2 regions of the Mesorhizobium sp. M1334 genome follow, and region 2 is predicted to be linked to the other one. Evidence: riboswitches for the same ligand, from Rfam matches in the RefSeq annotation. Region 2 holds a riboswitch; the other holds the start of a gene.

Region 1 (5,503 bases), on a different contig from region 2:
AGGTTAGGCCGGTGGCAGGCCGAAGGCCGGGAACAGAGATGGCCCGAGCGGCCCTATGAAGATCGTCAAGGAAGCGATCCCGCCCTCGGCTGCGTCGAACACATGCAGGGAATGGGCCCGCCATTCAGGGCCATCGTGGCTGCGGGAATAAACCCCGACCGCCGGCTGGGCATTGGCCCGAGTGGCCAGCGTGCGGAAGCCGCCAAACCTCGGCCAGACGGTCTCGAAGAAACCGCGGATCGCTTCGCGGCCTTGATACCATTCGCGCCAAGGCGGCATTGTATAGATGGCGTCCTCACGCAGCAGCTCGATCAAGCTGTCGAGATTGGCGGCCTGCCAGGCCTGCATGTAGCGTTCGAGCAGCAGGCCTTCTTCGGGGCTGGGCCGTGATCGGCTGGCCGGCCGTCCCTGGGGATAGCGCGCCGCCAGCGTTGCGCGGGCGCGCTGCAACGCGCTGTTGATCGAAGCCGTCGATCCGCCCAGCAAACGCGCCGTCTCGACGGCCGACCATCCCAGGACGTCGGCAAGCAGCAGCGCGGCGCGCTGCCTGGGCGGCAGATCCTGGATCGCGGCGACGAAGGCGAGCTGGACGGCCTCGCGGCTCTCGTAACGAGCTTCCGGACCTGGCTCGCTGCCGGCAATGTCTGGAAGCTCGGCGTCGGGGTAGGGCTCCAGCCAGGCGATGTCGGCTACGGGCCCGCCTATGGCCGCCCCGTGCGAGGGCGGCCGTCCGGGTTCCCGGAGAATGCGACGCGCCCTCGACCTCGCCTTGATGGCGTTGAGGCAAGCGTTGGTCGCGATCATGTAGAGCCAACCACGAACCGAACCTCGCCCGTCGAACTCCGACCTGGCGCGCCAGGCGCGAAGCAACGTGTCCTGGACGAGGTCGTCGGCCTCGTGCAGCGAACCCATCATGCGATAGCAATGCAGCTTGAGCTCGCGGCGATGGGCGGCCATGACCTTCTCGAAGGCCAGCCGATCGAGGATCGGCTGGCGTGCTGGTTCCAGAGGTGGTTGAGCGTCTGTCATGCGGCTGTGCGGTTACGAGTGAGCTTTGCATTACGCGCGCCTCAGGCGGCCGGTGCAAGCCCGCTCCCGCTCACCATGAAGGAACTGCCTTGCGGCTGGCCGGTGGCGAGCGCGACCACCGCCCGTCCGACGTCGGCCGGGGTTTGCATGTCGGTCATGGCGGCGATGAAGTCCGCCGGCTGGATGCCCATATAGGCAGCGACGCTGTCGACGCCGGCCTTGCCCACGCCGGTTTCCGGCATGATGCGCATCGGCGCGAGCGCCATGAAGCGAAGGCCGAGGCCGAGTCGGTCGGCTTCCTTCTGGCTATGACCGGCCAGGAACATCTGCATGCGTTTTGCGCCGGCATAGCCGCCGGTATTGGGTGGCCCGCCGGTCAAGGCCGCGCCACTGGAGATCAGAACGATACGGGTTCCCGGCTTGAACGGACGCCGCAGAGCGGCCCGGCAAAACAGGAACGATGCCTTGACGTCCGTGTCCCAATTTGCGGAGAACGCCTTCCAGTTCTGTTCGTGCAGCGGCGCGGAAGGGGCCAGCGCGCCTGCGCAGATTACCAGCACGTCCGGCTCCAGCGCGGCGAAGACCTTATCGGGGGCGGAGTCCACCGTCGCATCGACCGCGAGCGTCTTCACGCCCGAGACCTCCCAGGCAAATTGCGCCAGGGCCTGTTTTCCGCGGGCGACGGCCAGCACCGTCGCTCTCTCGTTGAGGGCGGCCTCCGCGATGGAGCGGCCGACCCCACGGCTGCCTCCGACAACTACAACATTCTGACCTTGCAACGATCCCATGGATCACCTCTCTGTTCCCGGCCGCCGGACCATCCAGGCGCCCTCATCGACAAGGACAGCGCAGGGGGGTGGAAATCATCGGTGCCAGGGGGAAATATTTTTCAGGTGACAGCAGGGCTCGCGCACGGCCCTGTTCGGGGCAGCAACGGCAGAGGCGCGTCGGTTTGTATTCAGGGTCATTACCGCGGGGGTAATCGACCAACGCGCAAGGTCTCGGCAAACTGCTCCCATCAAGCCGGTTGTCCGGCTTCGACCACCAGGGAGTACAGCCATGACCGCCTACGCCGTCGCGCATATGCGCCAGGTCACGCCGGGGCCGCAGATCGTCGAGTACCTGCACAAGATCGATGCCACGCTGGAGCCGTTTGGCGGGCGCTTCATCGTGCATGGCAGCGAGGTGGAAGTCGTTGAAAACACCTGGCCGGGCCACCTCGTCATGATCGAATTTCCAGACATGCAGCAGGTGCGTGCATGGTACCGCTCGCCCGCCTATCAGGAGATCTTGCCGCTGCGCACCGAGAATTCTCAGTCCGACGTGGTCCTGGTCGATGGCGTCCAGCACCCGCACAAGGCCACCGACGTTCTCGAAGAAGGGGACGATCTGCGACGATTGGCTCTTATCGTTTCAGCAGGAATACCGCTTGCTGGCCGAAAAAGTTCCAGAACCACCAAGGCATGGAGAAGCCGATCCGCTGGCCGTTGGCGTCGAGCGCGGTTGCCTTTTCCACCGTCGCGCCAAGCTCGTCGCACAGATTGACGAAGTCGCGAATGGTGCAGAAATGGATGTTGGGGGTGTCATACCAGGAATAGGGTAGGTCCTTGGTCACCGGCATGCGGCCGTTGAACAGCAGCGAAAAGCGCACCCGCCAGTGACCGAAATTCGGGAATGAGACGATGGCGCGGTTGCCTATCCTGAGCAGTTCGTCGAGCACCAATTTCGGATTGCGGGTCGCCTGCAAGGTCTGCGACAAAACGACAAAGTCGAAGCCCTTATCGGGATAGAATTGGAGATCCTTGTCGGCATCGCCCTGGATGACCGACAGGCCGCGCGCCACGCATTCGTTGACGCCGCGCTGCGACAGTTCCAGCCCGCGACCGTCGACCTTCTTGGTCGCCTGCAGCAATTCGAGCAACAGGCCGTCGCCGGAACCGACGTCCAGTACCCGCGACTGCGGCGGGATGAGATCGGCGACGACCTCGAGGTCGACGCGCTGGGCGCGGTTGACGCTCATGGGCTCGCCTTCTGCCTGGCGCATGATCCTGATCCGAAAAGTCTGCAACTTTTCGGGGTCATGCGCTGATGCCTGGCGCGTGATCCTGATCCGAAAAGTCTGCAGCTTTTCGGGGTCATGCGCCGAGCCCTCTGGCCCGCGCCGCCGAGGCGATGAAGCCTTTGATGGCGGCAAACAGTTCCGGCTCGTCGAGCAGGAAGGCGTCGTGGCCACGGTCGGTTTCGATCTCGACGAACGATACCGAGGCGCCGGCCGCGTTCAGCGCGTGCACGACCGAGCGGCTCTCCTCGGTCGGGAACAGCCAGTCGCTGGTGAACGAAACCAGGCAGAAGCGCGTCTTGGTGCCGGCGAAGGCATCGGCCAGCCGGCCGCCATGGTCGGCGGCGAGATCGAAATAGTCCATCGCCCGGGTCATGTAGAGATAGGAGTTGGCATCGAAGCGATCGACGAAGGTCATGCCCTGATGGCGCAGATAGCTCTCGATCTGGAAGTCGGCATCGAAGCCGAAGGTCAGGGCTTCGCGATCCTGCAGGTTGCGGCCGAACTTGCGGTGCAGCGCTGCTTCCGACAGATAGGTGATGTGAGCGGCCATGCGCGCCACCGCCAGCCCCTTTTCCGGCCGCTTGCCGTGCTCGAAATATTTGCCGCCATGCCAGTCCGGGTCGGCCATCACTGCCTGCCTGCCGACCTCGTGGAAAGCGATGTTCTGCGAAGAATGGCGGGCGCCGGTGGCGATCGGCAGCGCCGAGAAGACGCGCTCGGGATAGCTCGAGGCCCATTGCAGCACCTGCATGCCGCCCATCGAGCCGCCCAGCACGCTGAACAGCTGTTCGATACCGAAATGCTCGACCAGCATCAGCTGCGCGCGCACCATGTCGCGGATGGTGATGATCGGCAGGTCGAGCCCGTAGGGCTTGGCGGTGGCGGGATTGGTCGAGGCGGGGCCGGTGGAGCCGAGACAGCCGCCGATGACGTTGGACGAGATGACGAAGAAACGATCGGTGTCGATGATCTTGCCGGGGCCGATCAGCACTTCCCACCAGCCCGGCTTGCCGGTCACGGGATTGGTGTTGGCGACATGCTGGTCGCCGGTCAGCGCATGGCAGACGAGGATGGCGTTGGAGCGCTCGTCGTTGAGCGTGCCATAGGTCTGGTAGGCGATCTGGAACGGCGACAGCAGCGTGCCGGCGTCGAGCTTGAGCGGCTTGTCGGCGCCGAAACGCAACACCGGGCTCGACGGCTGGTCGGCCTCGTTGTTGGTTTTTCGCGCGCGCAAAGCGACCATCACATCTCCTTGCCCGGCCTTCAGTTGTCCACCGCCGGTCTGGGCAACAACCAGCCAGGGCAACAAAAAACCGGCCATGCCTTCGCAAAGCCGGTTACAAGATGCAAACGGCCCTTTAGCAAGTTGTTTAACGTGGCTGCAAGCCGACCGGCCAAATCACCACGGAACTTTCGCTGCTCTTCTAGGACCGACGCATGGCTTCGTCAACGGCAAGTTCTTGATCCCGAATTGCCGCCCCTCGACATTCCGGGCCACGGCTTGTATTTCCGCTGCGGCCTCCGGATGGAGGCAATCTCGACGGATTTCATGGAATGAGCCAGATACCGGATCAGACACGTCCAAGGCCCCGCGCCGGCATCATGGACATCGAAGCCTATGTGCCCGGCAAGAGCGCGGCGCCTGAAGGTGTCGCCAACGTCCATAAATTGTCGTCGAACGAGAACCCGCTCGGCCCTTCGCCAAAGGCGATAGAGGCCGCGCGCGCGGTCGCCGACAAGCTCGCGGTCTATCCCGACGGCAGCGCCAGGCGCCTGAGGGAAGCGATCGCCGAGGTGCACGGGCTCAACCCGGCGAACATCGTCTGTTCCAACGGCTCCGACGAGATTCTGGGCCTGCTGGCGCAGACCTACCTCGCGCCCGGCGACGAAGCGATCATCACCGAACACGGCTTCATGGTCTACAAGATCTACATACAGTCGGCCGGTGCCGTCCCGGTGACGGTCAAGGAGACCGATGAACGCGCCGATATCGATGCGATCCTCGCCGCGGTGACGCCGCGCACCAGGGTCATCTTCCTTGCCAATCCAAACAATCCAACCGGCACCTACGTGCCGTTCCAGGAGGTGCGCCGCCTGCATGCCGGCCTGCCGCGAAACGTGCTTCTGGTGCTGGATGCAGCTTACGCCGAATATGTCCGGCGCAACGATTATGAAGCCGGCGTCGAGTTGGTGGGCAGCGCGGAAAACGTGGTCATGACCCGCACTTTCTCCAAATTGGGCCTGGGCGGGGCGCGGATCGGCTGGATGTATGCGCCAATGCATATCATCGACGCGATCAACCGCGTGCGCGGACCCTTCAACGTCAATGCGACGGCTATCGAGGCCGGTATCGCGGCGATCCGCGACCGCGGCCATATCGAGCGCAGCGTGGCGCATAACGAGACCTGGCTG
Region 2 (5,503 bases):
GTACCCGACCTTCCCGGTGGCGACGGCGATCCGCGTGAGGAAATCCATGACCCGACCGACAATTCCTGGCAGGAGCTGCTGGCGCTGCTTGGTACTATTGAACCGACCGAGCTGATCGATCCGACGATCGGCGCCGAACGGCTGCTTTACCGGCTTTTCCACGAGCATGGCGTCCGCGTGTTCGGCGGCGTGCCGGTCGCCGACCAGTGCTCATGCTCGAGGGAGAAGATCCGCGGCATTCTCGAAGGCTTTTCCGCCGAGGAGATCAGGGACAGCACCGAGGATGGCAGCATTCACGTCGCCTGCGAATTCTGCTCGAAGCAATATGACTTCGACCCGGCGGAGTTTGCAGCGGCTGGATGACGGCCCTCAATTGACGGTGCGCCGCGTGCCCGGCAAATCGAGCGAGAAGGCGGGGATGGCGACGTCGAACGTCTCGCCCCGCTTGTTGCGCATTGTGTAGTGCCCGACCATGATGCCGGACGGGGTCGAGAGCGGGCATCCAGACGTATACTGATAGCTGTCGCCGGGGTTGAGTCCGGGTTGCTCGCCGACGACCCCCGGGCCGCGCACTTCCTCGACTTTGCCGGTACCGTCGGTAATGTGCCAGTAGCGTGACAGAAGCTGCACGAACTCATCCGACTGATTGTCGATGGTCACCTGGTAGCCCCAGACATAGCGGTTTTGCGGCGGGTCGGAGTGATCCTCCAGATAGAACGGCCTGACCTGCACTTCGATGTTGCGGGTGACGGCGCTGTACATAAACTGCTCCAAAGCAATGTAGATGGAACTTTCGATGCTCAGCGCAGTTTGGTCAACGATGCGCAGCATCTTCTTGCCCGATCTCAAGCGCAGGTGCCGAAAAACAATGTCATTTGAGTGACACATGACAATGATGGTGTGCAGGCTTGTGCCGGACGACTCAGCGTTCTGTCGAATTGTTGAAAACGGCTGTCATGCGGCCGGCATTTCTGGAGTGACCAGATCTCGATGGAACCGACATTCGCAGCCGCCCTCCTTTCCATAGCCCTCCTTCTTTCAAATCTCGCCAGCATCTTGTTAGCTTCGCAGAAGCTGAAGCGACCAGCCAGTATTGCACCGCCCGCGGCCAACGCGCCGCCGGTATCGATCGTCATCCCGGCGCGCGGCGTCGAGCCGTTTGCCGAAGAGACGCTGGAGCGCGCCTTCTCCCTCGACTGGCCGCGCTATGAACTCATCTTCTGCGTCGCCCATGCCGACGACCCGGTGGTCAAGCCGATCGCCGCCGCAATGGCGCGCTTTCCAGCTATTCGCGCCCGCCTTCTAATCGGTGACGACCGCATCAGCGGCAATCCAAAACTCAACAATTGCGTGAAGGGTTGGGAGGCGGCGCATTATCGCTGGGTCATCCTTGCCGATTCCAACGTGCTTATGCCAAGCGATTACGTCCAGCACCTGATGGCGGCGTGGCGGCACGACACCGGCCTCGTCTGTTCGACGCCGATCGGCTCGCGGCCGGACGGCTTCTGGGGGGAGGTCGAATGCGCCTTTCTCAACACGCTGCAGGCACGCTGGCAGTACGCTGGAGAGGCGCTCGGCCTCGGCTTCGCCCAGGGCAAGAGCATGTTGTGGAACAAGCCGATGCTCGATGCCAATGGCGGCATCCGCGCGCTTGCCGCCGAGATCGCCGAGGACGCCGCCGCGACCAAGCTGGTCAACGGGCTCGGACTGCGAGTCAATCTTGTCGCCTCTCCCTTCGAACAGCCGCTCGGCCGGCGCACGCTTGGCGAGATCTGGTCGCGGCAGGCGCGCTGGGCGCGGCTGCGCCGCGTCACCTTTGCACTGTTCTTTGCCCCCGAAATCCTGATCGGCGCGGCACCGCCGCTAGTGCTTGCACTGATCGCCGCGGCTGACGCCGGCGGCAGCCTGCCGGCAACCGCCATCGCCGTGCTGGTCGCGGCCTACCTGCCGGAATGCGCCTTGGCCTCGACCAAGGGATGGCACCTGTCGCCGCGCACGATCCCGGCGATGATGGCACGAGACCTGATGCTTCCCGTCATTTGGGCGCGCGGATGGCTGAGCGGCGCCATCGACTGGCGCGGCAACGTGATGACTATCCAGACGAAGACTGTCGCGGAGCTGGAAGAGACCCCGTCCGGCGCCTGATCGGCACGTCCCCGCTGCCTCTGTTCGGCCAGCCCTTATCCGGCAACTCTCAGTGCCTGCTCGATGTCTTCGAGCAGGTCGTCGGCGTCCTCAAGGCCGACTGACAGCCTGAGCGTTCCCGGTCCGATGCCGAGCTCGGCGCGGGCTTCATCAGTCAAGTTCTTGTGTGTGGTCGTCGCCGGATGGGTGATCAGGCTCTTGGCGTCGCCGAGATTGTTGGAAATCAGCACGACGTCGAGTGTGTTCTGGAAGGCAAAGGCCGCCTGCTTGCCGCCCTTCACATCGAAGCAAATCAGCGTCGAGCCGCCCGACATCTGCTTCTTGACCACGGCCGCTTGCGGGTGGTCGGCGCGGCCGGGATAGATGACGCGGGCGATTTGCGGGCGCTCGGCCAGGAAATCCGCGATGCGGCCGGCACTTTCCGTCTGCTGGCGTACGCGTAGCGGCAGCGTCTCCAGGCCTTTCAGCAGCGTCCAGGCATTGAAGGGCGAGAGGCTTGGGCCGGTGTGGCGGAAATAGTCATGCAGGTTCTCGTCGATCCATTTCTTGTCCGACAGAACGATGCCGCCAAGACAGCGCCCCTGGCCGTCAATATGCTTCGTGGCCGAATAGACGACGATGTGGGCGCCGAGCTGCAGAGGTTTCTGCTGCAAGGGCGTAGCGAAGACATTATCGACGATCAGCCTGGCGCCGATCGAATTGGCAAGTGCCGCGACGGCGGCAATGTCGACTACCTCCAGCGTTGGATTGGTAGGGCTTTCCAGGAAAAACAGTTTGGTGTTTGGCTTGACCGCCTTTTCCCAATTGGCGATGTCGGTGCCGTCGACCAGCGTTGCCTCAATGCCGTATTTCGGCGCCAGCGTCTCGATCACCCAGCGGCAGGAGCCGAACAGCGCGCGCGCCGCCACGATATGGTCGCCCGCCTTGGCGCTACACAGCAGTGCTGCCGTCACCGCCGCCATGCCGGATGCCGTGGCGCGCGCGTCCTCGGCTCCTTCCAGCGCGCACATGCGTTTCTCAAACATGTCGACCGTCGGATTGGCATAGCGCGAATAGATGAAGCCCGGCTCCTCGCCCTTGAAGCGGGCCTCCGCCGCTTGCGCCGTCTCGTAGACATAGCCTTGGGTGAGATACATCGCCTCGGAGGTCTCGCCAAAGCCGGAACGCAGCGTCCCGGCATGCACGAGTGCGGTCTGAGGCTTCCAGTCGCGCTTCTTGGTCATCATTCCATCCAAACACCAAAATTGGTCCAAACAACAAAAAACCGGCCGCGAAAGTCGCAACCGGTCCATATGGCCTTGCGGCCCGACGGTCCTTTAGCGACTTGTTTAACGTGGCTGCAAGCCGACCGGCCAAATCACCACGGGATAACGAGCTTTAGACCCGCGCCACGCTTGCGTCAATTGCCGGCATGATTAAGAGGGTTGTACCAAGCAGGTGCCAAAGGCGTCCACGGTCGGACCTGCGACAGAACAAGACCTCGCCCGGCGTTCGAACGGAGCCAGACCCTTGCGGCAGACAGGCATTCTTCCCGATCAGGATATTTCCGCGCTGTTCCAGACGGGCGCGCTGAAGTCGCCGCGCATGCTCGATGCCGATCAGATCCAGCCGGCCAGCCTTGACCTCAGGCTCGGCGACAAGGCATGGCGAGTGCGTGCTTCCTTCTTGCCCGGCCCGGACCACAGGGTTGTCGACAAGCTCGACCGGCTGAAGCTGCACGAGATCAACCTCGCCGAAGGTGCCGTGCTGGAAACCGGCTGCGTCTACATCGTGCCGCTGCTCGAAAGCCTGGCGCTGCCCGCCCATATTTCCGCCTCCGCCAACCCGAAAAGCTCGACCGGACGGCTCGATATCTTCACCCGGGTAATGACCGACCGTGGCCACGAGTTCGACAAGATCGCTGCCGGCTATGAAGGCCCGCTCTATCTGGAGGTCAGCCCGCGCACTTTCCCGATCGTCGTGCGGACCGGCTCGCGGCTGTCGCAGATCAGGTTCCGCACCGGCAATGCGCTCTTGTCGGAAAGCGAGCTGCACGAGTTGCACCGCGCCGAAATGTTGGTCGCCACCGAACCACCCAACATCTCAGGCGGGGGAATCGCGCTGTCGATCGATCTCGACGGCGACAAGGACGGGCTGGTCGGCTATCGCGGCAAGCACCACACCGGCCTGGTCGACGTCGACAAGCGCGCCGCGCAGGATGTCGTCGATTTCTGGGAGCCGCTCTACAAGAGCGGTGCCGGCGAGCTGGTGCTCGATCCGGACGAATTCTATATTCTGGTGTCGCGCGAGGCGGTGCATGTGCCGCCACTCTACGCCGCCGAAATGACGCCTTTCGACCCGCTGGTCGGCGAGTTCCGCGTCCATTATGCCGGTTTCTTCGACCCGGGTTTCGGCCATTCGGCGTCGGGCGGCACCGGCAGCCGGGCGGTGCTCGAGGTGCGTAGCCACGAAGTGCCGTTCATCCTCGACCACGGCCAGATCGTCGGACGGTTGGTCTACGAGCACATGCTGAAACGGCCGCAGGCGCTCTACGGCACAGATCTCGGCTCGAACTATCAGGCGCAGGGTCTGAAACTGTCCAAGCATTTCCGCGCCGCGCGATGATCTTGTTCGCAAGCCGTCAGCCGCGAAACAGATATTCTTTCGCGGCGCCAAGGCAGCCATGAAACTGACCGACAAAGAGCAGTTCTCGCACTGCCAATCGCTTCTTCCCCCAAAATCCTCTGGTTTGCTTCTCGTCGTCAAGTGAGGCGCTTGAGCTGGACTGCAAGGGGAACAACTGCTTGCCGAGACATCCCAGCACATGGGCTCTGGCGGAGTCGATACCGCAGGCTCTGCCATTGTCGTTCAGTCTGTCAGCGCGGAGTGCGGACGTCATGCGATCCGCGTTGCGCATCAGAAAGCTCACTTGCGATTTCGAATAGCCGGTGGCCAGAAGCCGGTTAGTCATCGACATCCGGGCTTCGCGATAGGATTTTGCGCTGCGTTGTCCGGCGCTGTAAGCCGACGGGGAGAAAAAGGCGAGGAACAGGACTAAACTTAGGGACACAGTGCCAATCCGCAGGCCGTTCATTTTCGTTCCTCAATTCTGTCACCAGTTTACAACGCCTTCACCGCCACCTTCACCGGCTGCTCGATTTCAAGCGGGTTGCGCAGCGGCAGGCCGAAATCCTGCGCCTCGATTTCAAATACGTCACCGGCCTCGGTCCTGATGCCGTCGGCGAAGGACAGCGTCGCCGTGCCGAACATGTGTACATGCACATCACCCGGCTGGCGGAAGGCCGAGTATTTGAAGTGGTGATGCTCGAGATTGCCAATGGTGTGCGACATGTTCGCCTCGCCCGACAGGAACGGCTTT

Evidence for each region. Region 2 has a riboswitch for S-adenosylmethionine ahead of NKH17_RS01905 (O-succinylhomoserine sulfhydrylase). Riboswitches for the same ligand answer to the same signal wherever they lie in the genome.
Region 1: linked by a shared signal. The riboswitch ahead of metX (homoserine O-acetyltransferase MetX) and the one ahead of NKH17_RS01905 (O-succinylhomoserine sulfhydrylase) in region 2 are both predicted to bind S-adenosylmethionine.

What each region holds. Positions count from the first base shown of each region.
Region 1 covers NZ_JAMYLM010000002.1:478,813-484,315, reverse strand. The annotation lists gene NKH17_RS05780 (RNA polymerase subunit sigma-70) at 4-1,029, opposite strand; gene NKH17_RS05775 (SDR family NAD(P)-dependent oxidoreductase) at 1,071-1,817, opposite strand; partial or broken gene NKH17_RS05770 (DUF1330 domain-containing protein) at 2,089-2,406, shown strand; gene metW (methionine biosynthesis protein MetW) at 2,435-3,049, opposite strand; gene metX (homoserine O-acetyltransferase MetX) at 3,165-4,334, opposite strand; SAM riboswitch at 4,430-4,507, opposite strand; gene hisC (histidinol-phosphate transaminase) at 4,646-5,503, shown strand, end outside.
Region 2 covers NZ_JAMYLM010000001.1:384,397-389,899, reverse strand. The annotation lists gene NKH17_RS01920 (Hsp33 family molecular chaperone) at 1-363, shown strand, start outside; gene apaG (Co2+/Mg2+ efflux facilitator ApaG/CorD) at 370-762, opposite strand; gene NKH17_RS01910 (glycosyltransferase) at 991-2,145, shown strand; gene NKH17_RS01905 (O-succinylhomoserine sulfhydrylase) at 2,181-3,371, opposite strand; SAM riboswitch at 3,442-3,519, opposite strand; gene NKH17_RS01900 (2'-deoxycytidine 5'-triphosphate deaminase) at 3,655-4,749, shown strand; gene NKH17_RS01895 (hypothetical protein) at 4,766-5,218, opposite strand; gene araD1 (AraD1 family protein) at 5,245-5,503, opposite strand, start outside.